Regions from separate parts of the Variovorax sp. BGA-UO-ETr-C22 genome, predicted to be linked through region 3. Evidence: predicted binding sites of a transcription regulator. Region 3 holds the regulator's gene; each other region holds the start of a gene.
The links. Region 3 encodes sigma-54, which starts transcription at its own class of promoters, with help from an activator protein. Its sites were predicted from a motif close to TGGCANGNAANCTGCTTT; they were not measured.
Positions count from the first base shown of each region.

Region 1: a site for sigma-54 is predicted at 3,648-3,665, ahead of AC57B8_RS29135 (transglutaminase family protein). Genes of this name have one in related genera too.
Region 2: a site for sigma-54 is predicted at 2,085-2,102, ahead of hmpA (NO-inducible flavohemoprotein). Genes of this name have one in related genera too.
Region 4: a site for sigma-54 is predicted at 3,029-3,046, ahead of nirB (nitrite reductase large subunit NirB). Genes of this name have one in related genera too.

Region 1 is NZ_JCAQPA010000011.1:1,943,366-1,949,071, forward strand. It holds gene AC57B8_RS29125 (circularly permuted type 2 ATP-grasp protein) at 1-1,053, opposite strand, end outside; gene AC57B8_RS29130 (DNA internalization-related competence protein ComEC/Rec2) at 1,152-3,617, opposite strand; gene AC57B8_RS29135 (transglutaminase family protein) at 3,739-5,706, shown strand, end outside.
Region 2 is NZ_JCAQPA010000010.1:212,456-218,161, forward strand. It holds gene cysK (cysteine synthase A) at 1-750, opposite strand, end outside; gene hmpA (NO-inducible flavohemoprotein) at 866-2,050, opposite strand; gene norR (nitric oxide reductase transcriptional regulator NorR) at 2,186-3,772, shown strand; RNA gene rnpB (RNase P RNA component class A) at 3,832-4,200, shown strand; gene AC57B8_RS14455 (MarR family winged helix-turn-helix transcriptional regulator) at 4,360-4,818, shown strand; gene AC57B8_RS14460 (FUSC family protein) at 4,831-5,706, shown strand, end outside.
Region 3 is NZ_JCAQPA010000009.1:567,950-573,655, forward strand. It holds gene AC57B8_RS12175 (thiol:disulfide interchange protein DsbA/DsbL) at 1-366, shown strand, start outside; gene lptA (lipopolysaccharide transport periplasmic protein LptA) at 489-1,208, shown strand; gene lptB (LPS export ABC transporter ATP-binding protein) at 1,205-1,999, shown strand; gene rpoN (RNA polymerase factor sigma-54) at 2,017-3,606, shown strand; gene AC57B8_RS12195 (phospholipase D family protein) at 3,617-5,233, shown strand; gene AC57B8_RS12200 (LysE family translocator) at 5,238-5,706, opposite strand, start outside.
Region 4 is NZ_JCAQPA010000010.1:1,339,540-1,345,245, forward strand. It holds gene AC57B8_RS19610 (MFS transporter) at 1-1,203, opposite strand, end outside; gene AC57B8_RS19615 (2-hydroxychromene-2-carboxylate isomerase) at 1,417-2,055, opposite strand; gene AC57B8_RS19620 (DUF1289 domain-containing protein) at 2,052-2,321, opposite strand; gene AC57B8_RS19625 (YbaK/EbsC family protein) at 2,318-2,806, opposite strand; gene nirB (nitrite reductase large subunit NirB) at 3,256-5,706, shown strand, end outside.

The sequences.
Region 1 (5,706 bases), on a different contig from region 3:
CACGTTCTTCAGGATCGGCTTCTCGCCGAGATAGAACTCGACCATCTTCGGCACGTAGGGGTAGATCGACTTGTCGTCGGCCACGCCGGTGCCCACGGCATTGCAGATGACGACGTTGCCCTGGCGGTAGGCGCGCATGAGGCCCGCGCAGCCGAGGGTGGAGGTCGGGCGGAACACCTCGGGGTCGAGGAAGTCGTCGTCGACGCGGCGGTAGATCACGTCGACCCGCACCGGGCCGCGCGTGGTGCGCATGTAGACGAAGTCGTCCTTGACGAACAGGTCTTGTCCCTCGACCAGCTCCACGCCCATCTGCTGGGCCAGGAACGCGTGCTCGAAGTAGGCGCTGTTGTACATGCCGGGCGTGAGCACCACCACCGTGGGCTCGGCCGTGGCCGGCGGCGCGCTGGCGCGCAGGGTTTCGAGCAGCAGGTCGGGGTAATGGGCGACCGGCGCGATGCGGTTCTGGTTGAACAGCTCGGGAAAGAGCCGCATCATCATCTTGCGGTTTTCGAGCATGTAGCTCACGCCGCTGGGCACGCGCAGGTTGTCTTCGAGCACGTAGTACTCGCCGTTGCCCTGGGCATCGGGGGCGCGCACGATGTCGATGCCCGAGATGTTCGAGTAAACGTTGTGCGGCACGTTCACGCCCATCATCTCGGGACGGAACTGGGCGTTGTTCAGGATCTGCTCGGCCGGGATGATGCCGGCCTTGATGATTTCCTGGTCGTGGTACACGTCGTACAGGAAGCGGTTGAGCGCCGTGACGCGTTGCACCAGCCCCTTTTCCATGCTCTCCCACTCATGGGAGGGAATGATCCGGGGCAGCAGGTCGAACGGGATCAGCCGCTCGGTGCCGGAGCCGTCCTCGTCCTTGGCGCCGTACACCGCGAAGGTGATGCCGACCCGGCGGAAAATCATTTCCGCCTCTTCACGCCGCGATCGCATCACCTCACCGGGTTGCTTCGCAAGCCATTGGTCGTAGCGCTTGTAGTGCTGTCGGATTGCAGCGCCCGCATAGGGGAGCTGCTCATACATCTCGTCGAATTTGTGCATGGAACGACCAATCTCCTTGAGCCATAGCTTAGCAAGTTCGAGGCCAGTAGAAGCCCTAGGTTTAGGCCCGATGCGAGGGCATTTCGCGTTTCGGACCTTCATGGCATGCGGTGGCGCCAGTAGCGCGGATCATTCGCGCGTTCACACTTCAGCTCGGCCGGCGCCGGGCTCGCCCAATGGGCGGCGCCGCAGCGCGGGCTGTCGACCACCTGCACGCCGCGTTCCACGTAGCGCGCCACCGCCTCGGGCGCGGGGTGGCCGAAGCGGCTGCGGTAGCCGGCCTGCACGAGCGCGATGCGCGGGCGCACGGCGTCCAGGAAAACCTCGCTCGACGAGGTCTTGCTCCCGTGGTGCGGCACCAGCAGCACGTCGGCCGAAAGCCCGGGCGTGCGCGACACCAGCGCGGCCTCCTGCAGGCGCTCGATGTCGCCGGCCAGCAGCACCGTGGCACGGCCGTTGCCGATGCGCAGCACGCACGACACGGCATTGGGCCGCGTGAAGCCGAGGTAGTCGCTGTCGAAGGGAAACAGCACCTCGAAATCCACCCCGTCCCAGGTCCAGCGCTGCCCGGCCTCGCAGCGGCGCGCGGGGCGCAGCGCCTGCAGCGGGTGCCCGGCCTCGATGGAGCTCAGCAGTGCCGCCTGTGGCTGCATGGCGAGCACGGCGGGTGCGCCGCCGGTGTGGTCGATGTCGCGGTGGCTCAGCAACAGCAGGTCGAGCCGTTCGCCGCGTGCGCGCAGCAGCGGCACGAGCACGCGGTGGCCCGCGTCGCCGTCGAGCCCGTAGCGCGGCCCGGCGTCGTACAGCAGGCTGTGCGTGGCGGTGCGCACGAGCACCGCGTTGCCCTGCCCGATGTCGGCGGCGAGCAGGTCGAACTCGCCCACCGCAGGTCGCGCTGGCTGCCACAGCAGCACTGGCAACAGCAGCGGCAGGCCGAGCGCGCGCATCGACCACGGCAGGCGCATCGCCAGCAGCACGCCGCCTGCCACGCCACCCGCAGCCAGCCACGCGGGTGGCGCGGCCATCGACAGCGTGGCGAACGGCAGGCCGGCGAGCGCCTGCAGCAACAGCGCGAACAGCTTCACGGCGCCAGCCGCCACGTCCCACAGCGGCGGCACCGCCACGCCGAGCATCGCCAGCGGCGTGATCACCAGCGTCACCCACGGGATCGCGAGCGCGTTGGCCACCAGCCCGACCGCCGACACCTGCTGGAACAGCAGCAGGCTCAGCGGCGTGAGCGCCAGCGTGATCGTCCATTGCTCGCGAAAGAAGCGGCCCAGGCGCGTGAGCGCTCCCACCCGCCCCTCGCCCGGCACGGCTGTGGCGGAGGCGAACAGCACAGCCACCGCGACGAAGCTGAGCCAGAAGCCGGCCTGCAGCAGCGCCCACGGGTCGGCGGCCACCACGACCGCCGCCGTCAGCAGCCAGACGTGCGGCCACGGCCAGCGCCGACCGGTGAGGCGCAGCAGCGCCACGGCCGCGAGCATCCAGACCGTGCGCTGCGAGGGCACGCCCCAGCCGCTGAAGAGCGCATAGAGCGCGGCCAGCAGCACCCCGCCGGCGAGTGCGGCCTGTTGCGCGGGCAGCCGCAGCATGAGCCGGCTGCTGCGCCGCCAGAGCGCGCCCACGACATGCGCCGCGAACCACGCGAACAAGGTGATGTGCAGGCCCGAGATCGACATCAGGTGCGCCACGCCGGTGGCGCGGAACACGTCCCAGTCGACGCGGTCGATGGCGCCCTGGTCGCCGGTGACGAGCGCGGCGATCACGCCGGCCTGGCGCCGGTCGTCCACGCGGGCGAAGACCGCATCGCGCACCGCCTCGCGCGCCCGCTCGATCGGGTGCCGCCACGTCGTGCCCAGCAGGCGCGGCGCAGGGTCGCGCGCCCCGGCCCGCACATGGCCTTGGGCATGCACGCCCTGCTCCCACGCCCACAGCTCGCTGTCGAAGCCATGCGGGTTGAGGTTGCCGTGTGGCGCGCGCAGGCGCACGGTCAGTTGCCAGCGCTGGCCGGCATGTACCTCGCCCACGGTGCGTGCGACGGAGGCACGCCGCTCGGCGGGCTGCTCCCACATCCAGCTGTACTCGCCGTACCAGGCGAGTGCGATGCGCGGCGGCACCGTCGGTGGCGCCTCATCGGAGGCCTCGGCCCACTGCGCCGCCTCCACGTCGAAACGGAAGCGCGTTCCGATCTCGCCGGGTTGCGGCATCTGCGAGACCACGCCCGTGAGCCGCAGGTCACGCCCTTCCAGTTGCGGCTCCAGCGCCCCTTGCGCGTAAGCCGTGGCGCGCCATCCGGCCAGGCCCGCGCCGGCCATCGCACCGCAGGCCAGCGACAGCATCAGCACGAACAGCCGAGGCCCACGCCACCGCCACAACAGCCATCCGCCGCCGAGCCCCACGAGCAGCAATGCGACGTAGACACCCGCCGCCCACAACAGCGGCTGGCGCAGCTGCACCGCCGCGCCGAGCAGCGTACTGCCCAGCGCAACGAAGGCCCCCGACCCACCCGCGACAGCCTCGGACGCACGCCGCGACTGCCCTCCCGACACCTCGGAATCCATGATGCAAACCCTCCCCCAACCCACGCTCGATGGCGCGTTAATTGCTTGGCAACTGGGCTAGTATGCGTCTCACCAGAGACATCTTTTCGATGCAACCTCGCTGCACTGCACGCCCCTACGCATGTCCATCCACGCCGCACTCCACCACGTCACCCACTACACATACGACCGCCTGGTGCAGTTGGGCCCGCAAGTCGTGCGACTGCGCCCCGCGCCCCATTGCCGCAGCAATGTGATCTCGTACTCGCTGCGGGTCGAACCGGCCGAGCACTTCGTCAACTGGATGCAGGACCCGTTCGCCAACTACCAGGCGCGGCTCGTGTTCCCCGAGAAGACGCGCGAGTTCAAGGTCACGGTCGACCTCGTGGTCGAGATGGCGGTCTACAACCCCTTCGACTTCTTCCTGGAGCCGCAGGCCGAGAACTTCCCCTTCAAGTACACGGCCTCGCAGGCCGAAGAGCTGGCGCCCTACCTCGTCACCGAGAAGCCCACGCCGCTGCTGCAGGCCTACCTCGACAAGATCGAGCGCAAGGAACAGCGCACCATCGACTTCCTGGTCGGCATCAACCAGCAGGTGCAAAAGGACGTCAGCTACCTCATCCGCATGGAGCCCGGCGTGCAGACGCCGGAAGAAACGCTGAGCAACGGCAGCGGCTCGTGCCGCGACTCGGGCTGGCTGCTGGTGCAGTTGCTGCGCCACTGCGGCCTGGCCGCGCGCTTCGTGTCGGGCTACCTGATCCAGCTCACGCCCGACGTGAAGGCGCTCGACGGCCCCAGCGGCACCACGGTCGACTTCACCGACCTGCACGCCTGGTGCGAGGTGTTCCTGCCGGGCGCCGGCTGGATCGGCCTGGACGCCACCTCGGGCCTGCTGGCCGGCGAAGGCCACATCCCGCTGGCCTGCACACCCACGCCGTCGAGCGCCGCGCCCATCGAAGGCGGCGTCGACGAGTCCGAGGTCGAATTCAGCCACGAGATGAAGGTCACGCGCATCTACGAATCGCCGCGCGTCACCAAGCCCTACACCGAAGAACAATGGGCCGAGGTGCTCGCGCTCGGCGACGCGGTCGATGCGCGCCTCGTCGCCGGCGACGTGCGCCTGACCATGGGCGGCGAGCCCACCTACGTGGCCACCAGCGACCGCGACGCGCCCGAATGGAACACCGACGCGCTCGGCCCCACCAAGCGCGGCTACGCCACCGAGCTCGTGCACAAGCTGCGCGCCGAGTATGGCCAGGGCGGCTTCCTGCATTTCGGCCAGGGCAAGTGGTACCCGGGCGAGCAGCTGCCGCGCTGGGCGCTGTCGATCTTCTGGCGCGCCGACGGCCAGACGCTGTGGCACGACCCCGAGCTGTTCGCCGACGAGCGTTTTCCCACGCACTACACGAGCGAGGACGCGCGCCGCTTCACCACCGTGCTGGCGCACAAGCTGGGCCTCACCGAGCGCTACATCCAGGCCGGCTACGAGGACACCTACTACTACCTGTGGCGCGAACGCCGCCTGCCGGTGAACGTCGACCCCTTCGACTCCAAGCTCGACGACGAACTCGAACGCGTGCGCCTGCGCCGCGTGTTCACGCAGAAGCTCGACGCGGTGATCGGCTACATGCTGCCCATCGAGCCCGGCAACGCCAACAGCGACACGCCCGCGCTCGCCGGCCCCGGCTGGAAGACCGGCCCCTGGTTCCTGCGCGACGACCGCCTGTTCCTGATCCCGGGCGATTCGCCCATGGGCTACCGCCTGCCGCTCGACTCGCAGCCGTGGGCCAGCAAGGGCGACTACCCCTACCTCATCGAGCGCGACCCGACCGCGCCGCGCGCCGCGTTGCCCAGCGCGTCCGACTACCGCGCGCGCTATGCCACCGCCACCCCGGTGGCCGGCGCCGACCTGGGCGAGGTGCCCTATACCTTCGGCGCGCCGCCCGTGGCGGCCGCCTCGCTGCGCATGCAAAGCCCCGGCGATGCGGCGAAGGGCGATGCGGCAGCTGCTGCCGCTTCCGCCACGCCCGCCACGCGCCAGCCGCTGCGCGGCGAATCGGCCCACTGGGTCACGCGCACCGCACTGTGCGTCGAGGTGCGCGACCCGCGC
Region 2 (5,706 bases), on a different contig from region 3:
CATTTCGCGCGCCGGTTCGGCGTCGACCTGCAGCACGCCGTCCAGCAGCGAGGTGTCCAGGTTCTTCGGGATGAAGCCCGCGCCGATGCCCTGGATGGGGTGGGGCGCGGGCGCGCCGCCCGAGATCACGGGCGAGGCCACGGGCTCCACCGCGAACACCTGCAGCTTGGGCCACTTCTTCTTGAGCACCTTCGCCACGCCGGTGATGTGGCCGCCCGTGCCCACGCCGGTGATGAGCACGTCGATGCCCTCGGGAAAGTCGGCCGCGATTTCCTCGGCCGTGGTGCGCACGTGCACGTCGACGTTGGCGGGGTTGTTGAACTGCTGCGGCATCCACGCGCCCGGCGTGCCGGCCACGATTTCCTCGGCGCGGGCGATGGAGCCCTTCATGCCGTTGGCGCGCGGCGTGAGGTCGAAGGTGGCGCCGTAGGCCAGCATCAGGCGGCGGCGCTCCACCGACATGCTGTCGGGCATCACCAGGATCAGCTTGTAGCCCTTGACGGCCGCGACCATCGCCAGGCCGATGCCGGTGTTGCCCGAAGTGGGCTCGACGATGGTGCCGCCGGGTTTCAGCGCGCCGCTCTTCTCGGCGTCTTCCACCATCGACAGCGCGATGCGGTCCTTGATCGAGCCGCCGGGGTTGGCGCGCTCCGACTTGATCCAGACCTGCTGCTTCGCATGGCCGAACAGGCGGTTGATGCGGATGTGCGGCGTGTTGCCGATGGTCTGGAGGATGTTCTGGGCCTTCATGGAATCTCCTTGGGTGCGAGGGTCGGATGGTCAGCGCGCATTGTGGCGCCCCCTGGGCCGGGTTGCACCCGGCCCGCGACCGTTTCAGCACGAGGGGATGGCAGGCCGTTGCGATTCAGGCCTCCAGGGCTTCCAGCGGCCCGAAGAACTCGTAGCGAAGCTGCTGCTTCGGCACGCCGAGCGCCAGCCCGTTCGCATACACCGCCTGCATGAAGGGCTTCGGTCCGAGGAAGTACAGGTCGACGTCGCGGTCTTCCGGCAGCACTCCGGCCAGCAGCTCGCGGGTGACGAAGCCGGTCGCGTGCGGCGTGTCGGTGTCGCGCGGCGCGTCGTAGACATACAGCGGCTTCACGTTCGCATGCCGCTGCGCGAGTGCGTCGACGCGGGCGCGGAACGCGTGCGCGCCGCCGTGCCGCGCCGCATGGACGAAGTGCACCGGCCGGCCCGTGTGCGCCACCGATTCGAGCATGCTCATCGCGGGCGTGATGCCCACGCCGCCCGTCACCAGCACGAGGGGCCGCGCCTGCTCGCCGGCGGGCTGCAGCACGAAGTCGCCGCACGGCGCCTGCACCTGCAGCCGCGTGCCGACCGCGGCGGCTGCGTGCAGCCAGTTCGAGGCGCGGCCCCCTTCCTCCTTCTTCACGCTGATGCGGTACCACGGCTTGCCCGGCGCGTCGGACAGCGAGTAGTTGCGCCGCACCGGCTGGCCGTCGATCTCCAGCACCAGCGTGAGGTACTGCCCCGGCGAGAACGCCAGCAGCGCGCCGCCGTCCACGGGCTCCAGGTAGAACGAGGTGATGACTTCGCTCTCGTCCTCGCGCCGGGCCACGCGAAATTCGCGCGTGCCGCGCCACCCGCCGGGTTGCGCCGCATTGGCGCTGTAGACGGCTTCTTCCGCGGCGATGAGCAGGCCCGCCAGCGATTCGTAGGCCTCGCCCCAGGCGGCGATCACCTCGTCGGTCGCGGCATCGCCGAGCACCTCCTTCACGGCGCGCAGCAGGTAGTGGCCGACGATCGGGTAGTGCTCCGGCAGCACGCCCAGCGCGGCGTGCTTCTGGATGATGCGGGGCAGGGCGCCGGCGATCGCTTCGAGCCGGTCGATGTGCGCGCCGTACGCGATGACCGCCCCCGCCAACGCGCGCGCCTGCGTGCCGGCCGCCTGGTGCGCCTCGTTGAAGAAGGCCTTCACCTGCGGATGGCCCTCGAACATGATCTTGTAGAAGTGGCTGGTGATGGCCTCGCCGTGGGCCTGGAGCGCGGGCACGGTGGACTTGACGATGGCGATGGTTTGCGGATTCATGGTCTGGCGGTCCTTCGGTTGAGATGCGTTGGTCATCTCACGATCCGTGCCAGCCGGAAGGCCTCTGCAAGTGCTTGACGTCATTGGGGATTTGCCGGATGTGGTCAAATTCGCAACAACTTCTGCGTTGTATTTATGACCACGATACGTGTCGATTCGACCACCGAGACCCCATCGCCCGAGCCCGAAGCCGAGGCCGCCCGCTACCGATCGCTGCTCGCCGCCGCGCGCGGGCTGGTCCGCTGCGATGCCGCCGCGCTGCTGCAGCTCGATGTCGACGTGCTGAAGCCCGTCGCGGTCGACGGCCTGAGCGACGAAACCCTGGGGCGCCAGTTTCCCGTCGCCGCGCATCCACGTTTCGCGCGCCTGCTCGACAGCGAACGGGGCCTGCGCTTCGCCCACGACAGCAACCTGCCCGACCCGTACGACGGCCTCGTCGCCGGCCAGCCGGGCATCCTGCCGGTGCACGACTGCATGGGCGCGCCGCTGCGCTTGCGCGGCGCCGTCTGGGGCCTGCTCACGCTGGACGCGCTGGAGCCGCACGCCTTCGATGCTGTGGGCCCGGCGCAGATGGAGGCACTGATCGCCCTCGTCGAAACCGGCATCGAGGCCGCCGATACGATCCGCGAAATGCAGGCGCGCGCGATGCGCGAGCAGGCCGTGGCGCAGGCGCTGCGCGCAGGCCGCGGCGCGCCCCGCGAGCTGCTGGGCAGCAGCCCGGCGATGAGGCAGCTGTGCCACGAGATCGACACGGTCGCCGTGTCCGACCTCACGGTGCTGCTGCTCGGCGAGACCGGCGTGGGCAAGGACCTGGTCGCGCAGCGCCTGCACGCGCGCTCGCGGCGCAGCGAGCAGCCGCTGGTGCAGGTCAACTGCGCGGCGCTGCCCGAGTCGCTGGCCGACAGCGAACTCTTCGGCCACAAGCGCGGCGCGTTCACCGGCGCCGTGCAGGACCGCGACGGCAAGTTCGAGATCGCCGATGGCGGCACGCTCTTTCTCGACGAGGTCGGCGAGCTGCCGCTGAGCGTGCAGGCCAAGCTGCTGCGCGTGCTGCAAAGCGGCGAGGTGCAGCGCCCCGGCAGCGACCGCATGCGCAAGGTCGACGTGCGCGTGATCGCGGCCACCAACCGCGACCTGCCTGCGGCGATCGCACAGGGGCGCTTTCGCGCCGACCTGTACCACCGGCTGTCGGTCTATCCGCTGGTCGTCGCGCCGCTGCACGAACGCGGGCGCGACGTGCTCGTGCTGGCCGGCAGCTTTCTCGAGGAGAACCAGCACCGGCTGGGCGCGCGCAACCTGCGGCTCTCGCCGGCGTCGAAGGCCGCCATGCTGGCGCACGGCTGGCCGGGCAACGTGCGCGAACTCGAGCATGTGATCAGCCGCGCCTCGCTGCGGGCGTTCAGGGAGCAGCCGCGCGGCTCGCGCTGGACGGCCATCGAGCCGCATCACCTGGCGCTGGACAGCGCTGCCATCGTGGGAAGCGCCATGGCAGCGCCCGCGCAGGCCCCGGCGAACGAACACGCGGGGCCTGCCATCGCTGGTGGCACGTTGCGCGAGGCGACCGAGGCCTTCCAGCGGGCCTGGCTTTCGGAACTGCTCGCCCGCCACGGCGGCCGCGTGGCCAGCGCCGCGCGCGAGGCCGGCATCGACCGCAGCAACTTCCACCGGACCTTGCGCAAGCTGGGCCTGGTGCAGGCCGGCGACAGCGAAACGCTCGGTTGAAGGTCGGCGCGCGACACCGCCTGAAGGGTCATTGATGGGGCGGGCGATAATCGAGCGGTGAAGCACGCCAGACCGCCGCTGGTGCAAGCCCGAAAGGGACGATGCTCTGCCTTCGGGCAACAGCATCGGGTCGAAAGATCGCACTGGAGGAACGTCCGGACTGCACAGGACAGCGCAGGAGTTAACGACTCTCCACCGTGAGGTGAGGATCAGAGCAACAGAGACGAGCCGATTCAGTTCGGGTGAAACGGGCAATCTCTGCGCGCAGCAACACCAAGTAGGCCAGTATTGAGGTGGTTCCGCTGAGCTGGCGGGTAGGTGGCATCGAGCCGTTTGGCGACAAACGGCCCAGAGTAATGGCGGTCACGCCGGGGTCTTCGCAAGAGGGCTCCGGTGCACAGAATCCGGCTTATCGGCGAGCTTCACACTTTTCTTTCCCTTCCCCCTTTTCCCTGGGCCGCGCGCTGACGTCGTGCGCGGTCGCGTGCAAGACTCGGTAGAAACCCGTACAATTGTTAGCAAGCTAACTAATTGATAACGCCGTGGCCGATACCGAACCCATCTCCCCGTTGCGCGAACACGCGCTGATGCGGCTCGGCACCTCGCTGTCGGTGCTCCAGCGCGGCTACCGCGCGGCGGCCGACAAGGCGGTGGCGCACGTGGGCCTGTCGCAGACGCTGGCCTGGCCGGTCGTGGTGCTCGGGCGCATGGAAGACGGCGTGCGCCAGGGCACGGTGGCCGAGGCGCTGGGCATCGAAGGGCCGTCGCTGGTGCGCTCGCTCGACCAGCTGGTCGAGGCCGGCTTCGTCGAGCGCCGCGAAGACCCGGCCGACCGCCGCGCCAAGACGCTGCACCTCACGCCCGCCGGCCGCGCCGTCTGCGAGCCCATCGAGGCCGCGCTGCGCCAGATGCGCGCCGCGCTGTTCGAAGGCATTCCCGACGAGGACATCGCCGCCACCTTGCGCGTCTTCGGCGCGCTCGAGGCCAAGCTCGGCCGCAGTGCTGCCGGCATGCAGAGCCTGCAGCAGGAAGGGCGCGGCCAGTAAATGGCGATGTCGATGGCCCTGCCGCGCTTCACCCGCGCGGAAGTTCTCTTTTCCGTCAAGAGCTTCGCCGCGGCGATGCTGGCGATGTACCTGGCCAGCCGCGCCGGCCTGCCGCGCCCGTTCTGGGCGCTCATGACCACCTACGTCGTCGCCCACCCGCTGGCCGGCGCCGTGCGCTCCAAGGCGGTGTTCCGCTTCTGCGGCACGCTCATCGGCAGCGTCGCCACCGTGCTGATGGTGCCCGCGCTGTCCAATGCGCCCGAGCTGCTCACGCTGGTGCTCGCGCTGTGGGTCGGGCTGTGCCTGTATGTGTCGCTGCTCGACCGCACGCCGCGCTCGTACGTCTTCATGCTCGCGGGCTACACGGCGGCGCTGATCGGCTTTCCGTCGGTGCAGACGCCGCTCGTGCTGTTCGACACCGCCGTGGCGCGCGTGGAAGAGATCGGCCTGGGCATCTTCTGCGCCACGCTGGTCCACAGCCTCGTGCTGCCCGCGGGGCTCGCGCCCACCGTGCTGGGCCTGCTCGACCGCACGCTGAAAGACGCGCGCCAGTGGCTCGGCGACCTGTTCCAGCCCGGCGACCGCAGCACGCCCAAGGACGCCGACCCCAAGCGCCTGGACGACGACCGCCGCCGCCTGGCCGGCGACATCACGCAGCTGCGCCTGCTCTCGACCCACGTGCCCTTCGACACCACGCACCTGCGCTGGACCGCCGGCGCGATCCGCGCCATGCAGGACCGCGTGGCGGCACTCACGCCCGCGCTGTCGGCGGTCGAAGACCGGCTGCAGGCGCTGGCGCAAGCCGAAGGCCGCCTCGCGCCTGACGTCACCGCCGTGCTGGCGCTGGCCGCGCAATGGCTGCGCGACGAAAGCGACCCGACCGTCGAT
Region 3 (5,706 bases):
AACGACGTCGAAGCCAAGCAGCGCCTGTACTTCACGCTCGAAGCCATGGGCAAGCTCGACGAGTACCACCCGAAGGTCTTCGCCGCGATCCACGCGCAGCGCCAGAACCTGAACGGCGACGCCAACATCCAGGCCTGGGCCGAGCGTGCCGGCCTCGACGGCGCCAAGTTCAAGGAAACCTTTGCGTCCTTCGGCGTGGCCAGCAAGGCCCGCCGCGCGGCGCAGCAGACCGAGGCCTACAAGGTCGCCGGCGTGCCGGCCCTGGCCGTGGCGGGCCGCTGGTATGTGGACGGCGAAACCGCCGGCAGCATGTCCAAGGTGCTGCAGGTCGCGACCTTCCTCATCGGCGAAGCCAAGAAGGGCTGACCGACCCGGCGACCTGCTTTCTTGGTCGAATGCAAGGCCCGCTTCGGCGGGCTTTTTCATTGGCGGCGGTGGGCAATTGCCATCCCACGCATACAATGTTTCAGAGCAAGTTTCGTGCCTTTATGACATTGCCCTCCATCCCCACATTCCCCACCCTTCGTCGCCTCGGCCGCCTGGCTTTCGGCGCGCTGTTGCTGGCCGGCGCCGCCTCGGGCGCCCTGGCCGAAACCGCCGACCGCACCAAGCCGATGAACATCGAGTCCGACTCGATGCGCTACGACGACCTGAAACAGACCAGCGTGTTCACCGGCAACGTGCTGGTCACGAAGGGCACGATCATCATCCGCGGCGCGCGGCTGGACGTGCGCCAGGACGCCGAGGGCTACCAGTACGGCGTGGTCACGGCGGCGCCCGGCAAGCTGGCCTATTACAAGCAGAAGCGCAACGCCGGCGACGAGTGGATCGAGGGCGAGTCGGAAGTCATCGAGTACGACAGCCGCGCCGACAACGTCAAGTTCATCCGCCGCGCCGTCATGCGCCGGCTGATCGGCGCCACGGCCAACGACGAGAGCAGCGGCGCGCTGATCGTCTACGACCAGAGCAACGACACCTACACCGTCAACGGCTCCCTCGTGCCGCCGAACGCCGGCGTCTCGGCGGGCGGCGGCGGGCGCGTCAAGGCCATCCTCACGCCGAAGGCCGCCGCGGCCCCGGCGGCGGGCGGTTCCGCACCGGCAGCCGGCGGCAAGAAGCCCGCGGCCCCGGCACCCACTCCCGCGCCCGGCGCCGGGCTGCGCCCGAGCACCACGCTGGGCGGCACCGAAGGGGAAGGGCGCAAGTGATCGAAACCGCAGGAACCCAGACCGCCGACGGCATTCCGGGCAGCCGCCTCGTGGCGCGCGGCCTCAAGAAGAGCTACGGCAGCCGCACGGTCGTGAAAGACGTCTCGCTCGACGTGCAAAAGGGCGAGGTCGTCGGACTGCTCGGCCCCAACGGCGCGGGCAAGACCACCTCGTTCTACATGATCGTCGGGCTGGTGCGCGCCGACGCTGGCGAGATCACCATCGACGGCGAGCCCATCGCCCACATGCCCATTCACCGCCGCGCGCGCATGGGCCTGAGCTACCTGCCGCAGGAAGCCTCGATCTTCCGCAAGCTCACCGTCGAGGAAAACGTGCGCGCCGTGCTCGAGCTGCAGCGCGAGCCCGACGCCAACGGCCGCATGATGCCGCTGACCAAGCAGCACACCGAAGAGCGCCTGGCCGACCTGCTGGCCGACCTGCGCGTGGACCACCTGCGCGATTCGCCCGCGCTCGCGCTGTCGGGCGGCGAGCGCCGCCGCGTCGAGATCGCGCGCGCACTGGCCACCCAGCCGCGCTTCATCCTGCTGGACGAGCCCTTCGCCGGCATCGACCCGATCGCCGTGATCGAGATCCAGCGGATCATCAGTTTCCTGAAAGAGCGCGGCATCGGCGTGCTCATCACCGACCACAACGTGCGTGAGACGCTGGGCATCTGCGATCACGCGTTCATCATCAGCGACGGGCACGTGCTGGCACAAGGCACACCCTCGGAGATCGTCGACAACGCCGAGGTACGCAGGGTGTACCTGGGCGAGCACTTCCGCATGTAAGGGCGGGGGCGGTTCCTATGAAGCAAGGGCTGTCCCTTCGCGTCTCGCAGCATCTGGCCTTGACGCCTCAGCTGCAGCAGTCGATCCGGCTTCTGCAGCTCTCCACGCTCGAACTGAGCCAGGAGGTGGAGCAGATGCTGGACGAGAACCCGTTCCTCGAGCGCACCGCGGAAGAAGCGGCGCGCGAGGAATTCGGGCTGGACACGGCCGACGCGCCGGTGCCGCGCGACGACGCGGGCGAGGGCGAGGCCGAGTTCACGCCGTCCGCCGCCAGCACGTCCTCCACCTCCAGCGACACCACCACCTCGACCCCCGACACCGACGGCCCCGCCGCCGAGATCGCCGAGCGCGAGCCCGACTGGGAAGGCGACGGCACCGTCGACATGGCGCCCGACGACAGCGAGTGGGGCAGCGACGCGCCCGCGCGCCAGAACAACCTGGGCGACGACGAGCGTGCCGACGCCACCGAACTCGCGCGCAGCCAGGAGTCGCTGCAGTCGTTCCTGCACCGCCAGGCGTTGAGCCTGCGGCTGAACGAAAACGACTGCGCCGCGCTGCGCTTCCTGATCGAGTCGCTCAACGACGACGGCTACCTCGAAGACTCGCTGCCCGCATTGGCCTCGGGCCTGGCGGGCGACGACAACGACCAGTTCGACGACCTCGTGCACCACTTCCAGGTGGCGCTGGGCCTGCTGCAGAGCCTGGAGCCGGTGGGCGTCGGCGCGCGCGACCTCGGCGAATGCCTGAGCATCCAGCTGAAGGCGCTCGCCAGCGAAGACGAGACCGAGGCCGAAGCGCTCATCCGCAAGACCGCCATCGCGATCTGCAAGCAGCCCATGGAGCTGCTCGCGCGGCGCGACTTCAAGCGCCTGGCCACGCTCACGCGCACCAACGAAGACCTGGTGCGCTCGGCGCTGCAGGTCATTGCGCGGCTCGAGCCCAAGCCGGGGCGCCGCTTTGTCGACGTCGAACGCAACATCGTCATTCCCGACGTGATCGTCACCAAGACCGGGCGCGGCACCAACGTGAAGTTCCGCGTCATGCTCAACCCCGAGGTCATGCCGCGCCTGCGCGTGCACGACATCTACGCCGGTGCGCTCAAGTCGCACAAGGGCGAGGGCAGCCAGGCGCTGTCGCAGCGGCTGCAGGAGGCGCGCTGGTTCATCAAGAACATCCAGCAGCGCTTCGACACCATCCTGCGCGTGAGCAACGCCATCGTCGAGCGCCAGAAGAGCTACTTCGTGCACGGCGAGCTGGCCATGCGCCCGCTGGTGCTGCGCGAGATCGCCGACGAGCTGGGCCTGCACGAGTCGACCATCTCGCGCGTGACCACCGCCAAGTACATGGCCACGCCCTTCGGCACGGTCGAGCTGAAGTACTTCTTCGGTTCGGCGCTGGGCACCGAGACCGGTGGCAATGCGTCGAGCACCGCGGTGCGCGCGCTGATCAAGCAGTTCGTGAGTTCCGAGAGCATCAAGAAGCCGCTGTCCGACAGCCAGATCTCCGAGATGCTGAAAGAGCAGGGCATCGAGTGCGCGCGCCGCACCGTCGCCAAGTACCGCGAAGCGCTGCGCATCGCACCGGCCAACCTGCGCAAGGCTCTGTAGAAAGCCCACGATGACCCGTCGCCTGCTGTCGCGCTGGGGGCATTGGGTTCTTGTTGTGGCTGCGGCGCTGCTGTTCGCCGGCTGCGCCACGCTGCCCGACGAGGCACCGCGCCCGCCCACCAAGGCCATCGCCGTCTCGGCCGACACCGCGCTCGGCAAGATCGCGCTGGCCTCGCAGCCCGACCCCGACCTCAGCGGCTTTCGCCTGATGCCCGGCGGCGATTTCGCCTTCGACACGCGGCTGCAGCTGGCGCGCCGCGCGCAGCGCACGCTCGACGTGCAGTACTACCAGATCGAGAACGACGAGACCGGCCGCTACCTGCTGCGCACCCTGCGCGATGCGGCCCAGCGCGGCGTGCGCGTGCGCCTGTTGATGGACGACCTGTACACGTCCGGCGAAGACGAGCTGCTGCTTGGCCTGGCCGCCACGCCGAACGTGGAGCTGCGCCTGTTCAACCCGTTCCCGGCCGGGCGCGGCAGCCTGCTCAAGCGCTTCACCGCGTCGCTGTTCGACTTCAGCCGCGTCAACCGCCGCATGCACAACAAGCTCTTCATCGCCGACGGCGCGATGGCCGTGGCGGGCGGGCGCAACATCGGCAACCAGTACTTCCGCCGCACCACCGGCCCGAACTTCATCGACCTCGACACCTTCGTCACGGGTGCGCTGATCCCGCGCCTGGGCGTGCTGTTCGACCAGTACTGGAACAGCCCGCACGTGCGCCCGATCGGCGCGGTCGTGCACACCGACCTGCCGCGCGAGGAACTGCAGCGCCGCTTCGACGCCGCCACCGGCCCCGACACCACGCCGCCGCCGCCCAGGCCCGCGCCCAACGACCTGCTCGGCTACAGCCCGGTGGCCGACGACCTCGACGCCGGCAAGCTCGGCCTGATCTGGACCACCGCCGAGGCTTATGCCGATTCACCCGACCGCGTGATCGGCAAGACCGCGTCGTATGGCGGCGTGCCGCTGCTCGACGTGGACAGCGTGCGCTACAACGTGGTCGAGCAGATGCGCCGCGCGCGCAGCGAGGTGACGCTGGTCTCGCCCTACCTGATCCCGGGCGCGTCGGGGCTGGAGGTGATGCGCGAGATCCGCGGGCGCAACGTGAAGATCAGCGTGGTCACCAACTCGCTCGCCGCCACCGACGAGCCACTGGTGCACACTGCCTACCGCCGCTACCGCGCCGACATGCTGGCGCTGGGCGCCGAGCTGCACGAGCTGAGTTCCGCGCGCACGCGGCGCAGCGTGCGCCTCGGCCTGTTCGGCACGTCCGTCGGGCGGCTGCACGCCAAGTCGGCGGTGATCGACCAGCGCATCCTGTTCGTCGGCTCGATGAATTTCGATCCGCGCTCCGAGATTCACAACACCGAGATCGGCCTGTTCATCCGCAGCCCCGAGATGGCGCAGCAGACCCTGAAGCTGCTCGACGTGCTCAAGCAGCAGGGCGCCTACCGGCTGCGTTTTGCCGAAGGCGCCGATGCGGGCGCAGTCGGCTCGCGGCGCATCGAATGGGTCAGCGAGGAAGGCGGCAAGACCACCGTGCTGCACGAAGAGCCCGACTCGGGCTTCTGGGACCGCACCATGCTCGAACTGCTGTCGCCGCTCACGCCCGAGAGCCTGCTCTAGTGCCTCAGGTGCCGCGCACGGCCGACCACACGAGCCGCAGGCCCAGCAGGCCCATCACGCCGCCGGCCGCGCGGTCGATCCAGGTCTTGTAGCGCAGGTAGGCCGCGCGCGGCGCGGCCGAGGACAGCGCCAGCGCGACGATCGCGTACCAGCCCGTCTCGATGCAGAAGATCACGGCTGGCACCGCGAGCGCCAGCACCAGCGGCACCTCGCGCGGCAGGAAGGCCGCGAAGATGCTCGCGTACACCACCGCCGTCTTCGGGTTGCTGATCTGCGTGGCCAGGCCGAGCAGGAAGGTGCGTCCGCTGCGGCCCTGGCTCCGGGGCGAGGCGTCCGTGTCGGGCGTGATCGCGAGCGGCTGGCGCGCGCCGCGCCAGATGCGAAAGCCCAGGTAGATCAGGTAGGCACCGCCGAAGGCCTTGATCGCGAGGTACAGCGCCGGTACCGCGAGGAACGCCGCCTGCAGCCCGGCC
Region 4 (5,706 bases), on a different contig from region 3:
GCCGGCCACGTTCTCGTAGCTCACCGAGTTCTGCACGAGGTAGCGCTTGGCGATGTCGCACGAGCTCTTGAAGTCGATCTCGCGGGCCACCGGGTTGCCCTGGAACGAGCAGGTCTTCGGGTCGGCCGTCACGGTGACGCCGGCCGTGGCTTGTGCGCGGGCCAGGTCGGGGTTGGCGGCTTCGGTCAGCATCTTGAAGACCGGGAAGTAGGTGACCACGGCCAGCAGGCAGCCGGCCATGATGATCGGCTTGCGGCCGATCTTGTCGGACAGCGTGCCGAACACCACGAAGAAGGGCGTGCCCAGCAGCAGCGCGGCGGCGATCATCAGGTTGGCGGTGGTCGCATCGACCTTGAGCTGCTGCGTCAGGAAGAACAGCGCATAGAACTGGCCCGAGTACCAGACCACAGCCTGGCCGGCCGTGAGGCCGATCAGCGCCAGGATCACGATCTTCAGGTTCTTCCACTGGCCGAAGGATTCGGCGAGCGGTGCCTTCGAGGTCTTGCCCTCGGCCTTCATCTTCTGGAAGGCCGGCGACTCCGACAGCGTCAGGCGGATCCACACCGAGATGGCCAAGAGCAGGATGGAGACCAGGAACGGAATGCGCCAGCCCCACTCGCCGAAGGCCTGCTCACCGAGCCAGGTGCGCACGCCCAGGATCACGATCAGGCTCAGGAACAGGCCGAGCGTGGCCGTGGTCTGGATCCACGAGGTGTAGGCGCCGCGCTTGCCGTGCGGTGAGTGCTCGGCCACGTAGGTGGCAGCACCGCCGTACTCGCCGCCGAGCGCCAGGCCCTGCAGCATGCGCAGCGCGATCAGGATCACCGGCGCCGCGACGCCGATGGTCGCGTAGCTGGGCAAGAGGCCGACGATGAAGGTCGACAGGCCCATGATCAGGATGGTCACCAGGAAGGTGTACTTGCGACCGATCATGTCGCCCAGGCGGCCGAACACGATGGCGCCGAACGGACGCACCAGGAAGCCGGCGGCAAACGCCAGCAGTGCGAAGATGAAGGCCGCGCCCGCATCCAGGCCGCTGAAGAACTGCTTCGCGATGATCGCGGCGAGCGAACCGTACAGATAGAAGTCGTACCACTCGAACACGGTGCCGAGCGAGGAGGCGAAGATGACCTTCTTCTCCTCCGCGGACATGGGCCGGGGGGCCGGATGCGGCACTCCCCTTGAATCTAGCGTGGCTGCCATCGTCGTCTCCTGGTGTGTATGTATGCGTCCATCGGTTCCCGGCATTCGGGACCGTGGGGCATTCTTGGAGGCGCGACTGACCCGAGGCTTTCGCGAAACTGAACGGGCGCTTACGGTTTAGGGTGAAACCCGCGCTGCTCGTTTCAGCTTGTAAGAAACAAGGACCCTGCGCGGGTTTGTCCTCAGTCCTTGCTGCGAAGCAGCAAAAAAGCCTCAGCTCTTGCGCAGCAACGAGGGCCGCTGGTCGGCGCCGGTCCATTGCGGACCGTCGAACCAGGCATCGCCCTGCAGGTAGGCGCGCAGCATCGCCAGGCCGTCGAAGCCCCAGAACAGGCGCCCGTCGACCACGTAGCAGGGCACGCCGAACACGCCCTGCGCCACGGCCTCGTCGGTGTTGCGCTTGAGCAGGGCCTTGTTCTCGTCGCCGTTCAAGTCGCGCTTCGGCTGCAGCTGCGCCGTGAGCGCGGCCAGCCGCGTGGCGTCGCCCGCTTCTTCTCCGCCGCGCCACACGTGGCGAAAGAGGGTCTCGGCCGCCAGGCGGCTGATGCTGCCGTCGTCGCCCGTGGCCACCGCCAGGCGCAGGTGCGGCAGCGGGTTGTAGGGGTGCGAGGCCGGCATCTCGATGGGGATGCCGTGCGCCTGGCCCAGCCACAGCACGTGGCGGTAGGTCCAGCTGCGCTTCGAAGGAATCTCGGCCGGACCGAGCTGGCCGTGGTGCTTGAGCAGCGCGCCCAACAGCACCGGCTTGTAGGCCACGCTCACGCTCAGGCCTTCGAGCGCCTCGGGCAGGTGCTCGAACGCCAGGTGCGCGTAGGGCGAGATGAAATCGAGATAGAAGTCGATGTGCTTCATGCGTCGTGGTCTCCTGTGGTGGGTTCGGGCACGCGCCAGATGCCGGCCTGGGCCCGCAGTTCGATCGCGCGCCACACCTGGCGGCGGCTGTCGTCTTCCATCTTGCTCCAGCCGGCGATCTCGGGAATGGTGCGGAGGCACCCTTCGCAGAAGCCGCTCAGGCGGTCCATGCGGCACACCGACGAGCACGGCGAGGGCACCTCGCCGTCCATGCGCTGCACGGTCCCGGCGCGCTCGGCGAGTGCATGCGCTTCGTCGAAGTTCACACCACGTCGGCCACCGGCGCGCCGGTGAGCTTCTCTAAATCGGTCGGGTGCAGCTGGAACACGGCGTGCGGATGGCCCGCGGCGGCCCAGATCTCCTCGAAGCGGAACAGCTCGCGGTCGATGAGCACCACGGGCTTGGTCACATGGCCCACCGGCGACACGCCGCCGATGGTGAAGCCGGTGCGCGCCTTCACGAAGTCGGCGTCGGCGCGGCCGGTCTTGCCGACGATGGCATCGACCTTCTTCTCGTCGACGCGCTTGTCGCCCGAGGTGATGACCAGCACCGCCGCCTCGTCGCTCTTGCGGCGGAAGATGATGCTCTTGGCGATCTGCCCGACCGAGATGCCGAGCGCGTCGGCGGCCTGCTGCGCGGTGCGGCAGGCGTCGTCGAGCATGCGGGGCGCATGGGGATGGCCGGCGTCCTGCAGCACGCGGGAGACGCGCTGGACACCTTCAGGAAGGGAATGGAGTTCGGAGCCGCACATGGCAAGTTCTTCGGGGTTCGTGGGGGCGTTCGCCCTGCGTTGCAAGGCCCCGAGCATACGGAAAAGCCCCGCGCACCGACGCCACCGCCCGCATCCGCCCCTCCACCCCAGCGCACCAATGCGGAGAGCGCCGGCGCACGACGCCCGTGCGCGGCGTGCCAGCCCCGGTCCGCTTTCGGTGCGCCACCGGCCGATGAGCCCCGCCACACGGGCTTTTGAGCGCGGCACGCTTATTGCTGAACACGGTGGCGACCCACCGGCCTCTGCGGCGGGTTCGCAATGCCTCCGCTAACGACGGCGGGGTTCAAGCGCACCGATGGCCGCCCGCCGCCGGTTCGTCTGCTCCAACCCATTTCGCATCCGTTCCGTCGCGGGGGCCCCAACGACGCTGTCTGTTCGACAGCGGCTGCGGGGGCGCCTTCCAGGGCCGGTTGCGTGCAGGACCCCCAATGAAGATCGCAGTCATCGGCCACGGCATGGTCGGCCACAAGTTCCTCGAGCAACTCCACACGCTCGGCATTCCCGACGCACAGGTCACCGTGCTGTGCGAAGAGCCGCGCCCGGCCTACGACCGGGTGCACCTGTCCGAGTACTTCTCCGGCAAGACAGCCGACGACCTGTCGCTGGTCGAGCCCGGCTTCTTCGAGCGCAGCGGCTTCACGCTGCGCCTGGCCGCGCGGGCCGTGACCGTCGAACGGCGCAACAACACCGTCACCACCGCCGACGGCGAGGTGATCGCCTACGACAAGCTGGTGCTGGCCACCGGTTCCAACCCCTTCGTGCCGGCCGTGCCGGGCCGCGACCGGCCGAACTGCTTTGTCTACCGCACCATCGAGGACCTGGACGCCATGAAGGCCTGCGGCGCGAAGTCGCGCAGCGGCGTGGTGGTGGGCGGCGGCCTGCTGGGCCTGGAATGCGCCAAGGCGCTGCGCGACATGGGCCTGGAAACGCACGTGGTCGAGTTCGCGCCGCGCCTCATGGCGGTGCAGGTCGACGAAGGCGGCGGCCGTGCATTGCGCGGCAGCATCGAGGCACTGGGCCTGCACGTGCACACCGGCCGCAACACGGTGGAGATCGTCGACGGCGCGAGCGCGCGGCACCGCATGGTGTTCGCCGACGGCACGCACCTGGAGACCGACATGATCGTGTTCTCCGCCGGCATCCGCCCGCGCGACGAACTGGCGCGCCAGAGCCTGCTGGCCGTGGGCCCACGCGGCGGCGTGGCGATCGACAGCCACTGCCGCACCAGCGACCGCAACGTCTACGCCATCGGCGAATGCGCGGCGTGGAACGAACAGACCTTCGGCCTCGTCGCACCGGGCTACGACATGGCCCGCGTGGCCGCGCGCCACATCGCCGGCCAGGACGACGCCGCCTTCACCGGCGCCGACCTGAGCACCAAGCTCAAGCTGATGGGCGTCGACGTGGCCAGCATCGGCGACGCGCATGGCAAGACGCCGAAGTCGCGCGCTTACCAGTACATCGACGAGCGCAAGCAGGTCTACAAGAAGATCGTGGTCAGCGAAGACGGCAAGCAGCTCTTGGGCGCGGTGCTGGTCGGCGACGCCAGCGAGTACGGCACGCTGCTGCAGCTGGCGCTCAACGGCATCGCGCTGCCCGACGAGCCCGAGTTCCTGATCCTGCCGTCCAGCGACGGCAAGGCCAAGCCGGGCCTGGGCGTCGAGGCCCTGCCCGACACCGCACAGATCTGCTCGTGCAACAGCGTCACCAAGGGCCAGATCTGCGAAGCCGTGGGCCAGGGCGTGTGCACGCCCGCCGAGATGAAGGCCTGCACCCAGGCCGGCGCCACCTGCGGCGGCTGCGTGCCGCTGGTCACGCAGGTCATGAAGATGGAAATGGCCAAGCGCGGCATGGCCGTGAACAACCACCTGTGCGAGCACTTCCCCTACTCGCGCCAGGAGCTGTACCACCTCATCCGCGTGGGCGAGATCCGCAGCTTCGCCGACCTGCTCGCGAAGCATGGAAAGGGCCTGGGCTGCGACATCTGCAAGCCGACCGCCGCGAGCATCTTCGCCTCGTGCTGGAACGAGTTCGTGCTCAAGAAAGACCTGGCCGGCCTGCAGGACAGCAACGACTACTTCCTGGGCAACATCCAGAAGGACGGCACCTACTCCGTGGTGCCGCGCATGCCCGGTGGCGAGGTCACGCCCGAGGGGCTGATCGCCGTGGGCCAGGTCGCGAAGAAGTACGGCCTGTACACCAAGATCACCGGCGGGGCACGCGTGGACATGTTCGGTGCGCGCGTCGAGCAGCTGCCGTCCATCTGGGAAGAACTCATCGCCGCCGGCTTCGAGTCGGGCCATGCCTACGGCAAGTCGCTGCGCACGGTGAAGAGCTGCGTGGGCTCGACCTGGTGCCGCTACGGCGTGGACGACAGCGTCGGCCTGGCCGTGGAACTGGAGAACCGCTACAAGGGCCTGCGCGCGCCGCACAAGATCAAGTTCGGCGTCTCGGGCTGCACCCGCGAATGCGCCGAGGCGCAGGGCAAGGACGTCGGCATCATCGCCACCGACAAGGGCTGGAACCTCTATGTGTGCGGCAACGGCGGCATGAAGCCGCGCCACGCCGAGCTGCTGGCGAGCGACCTGAGCAAGGCCGACCTCATCCGCATGATCGACCGCTTCCTGATGTTCTACGTGCGCACGGCCGACCGCCTGCAGCGCACCAGCACCTGGCGCGAGAACCTCGAGGGCGGCCTCGACTACCTCAAGGGCGTGCTGCTGCAGGACACGCTGGGCCTGGGCGCCGAGCTCGAGGCGCAGATGCAGCACGTGGTCGACACCTACCAGTGCGAATGGAAGACCGCGGTGAACGACCCCGCCACGCGCCAGCGCTTCCGCTCCTTCGTGAACAGCGAGAAGCCCGACGAGCACATCGTC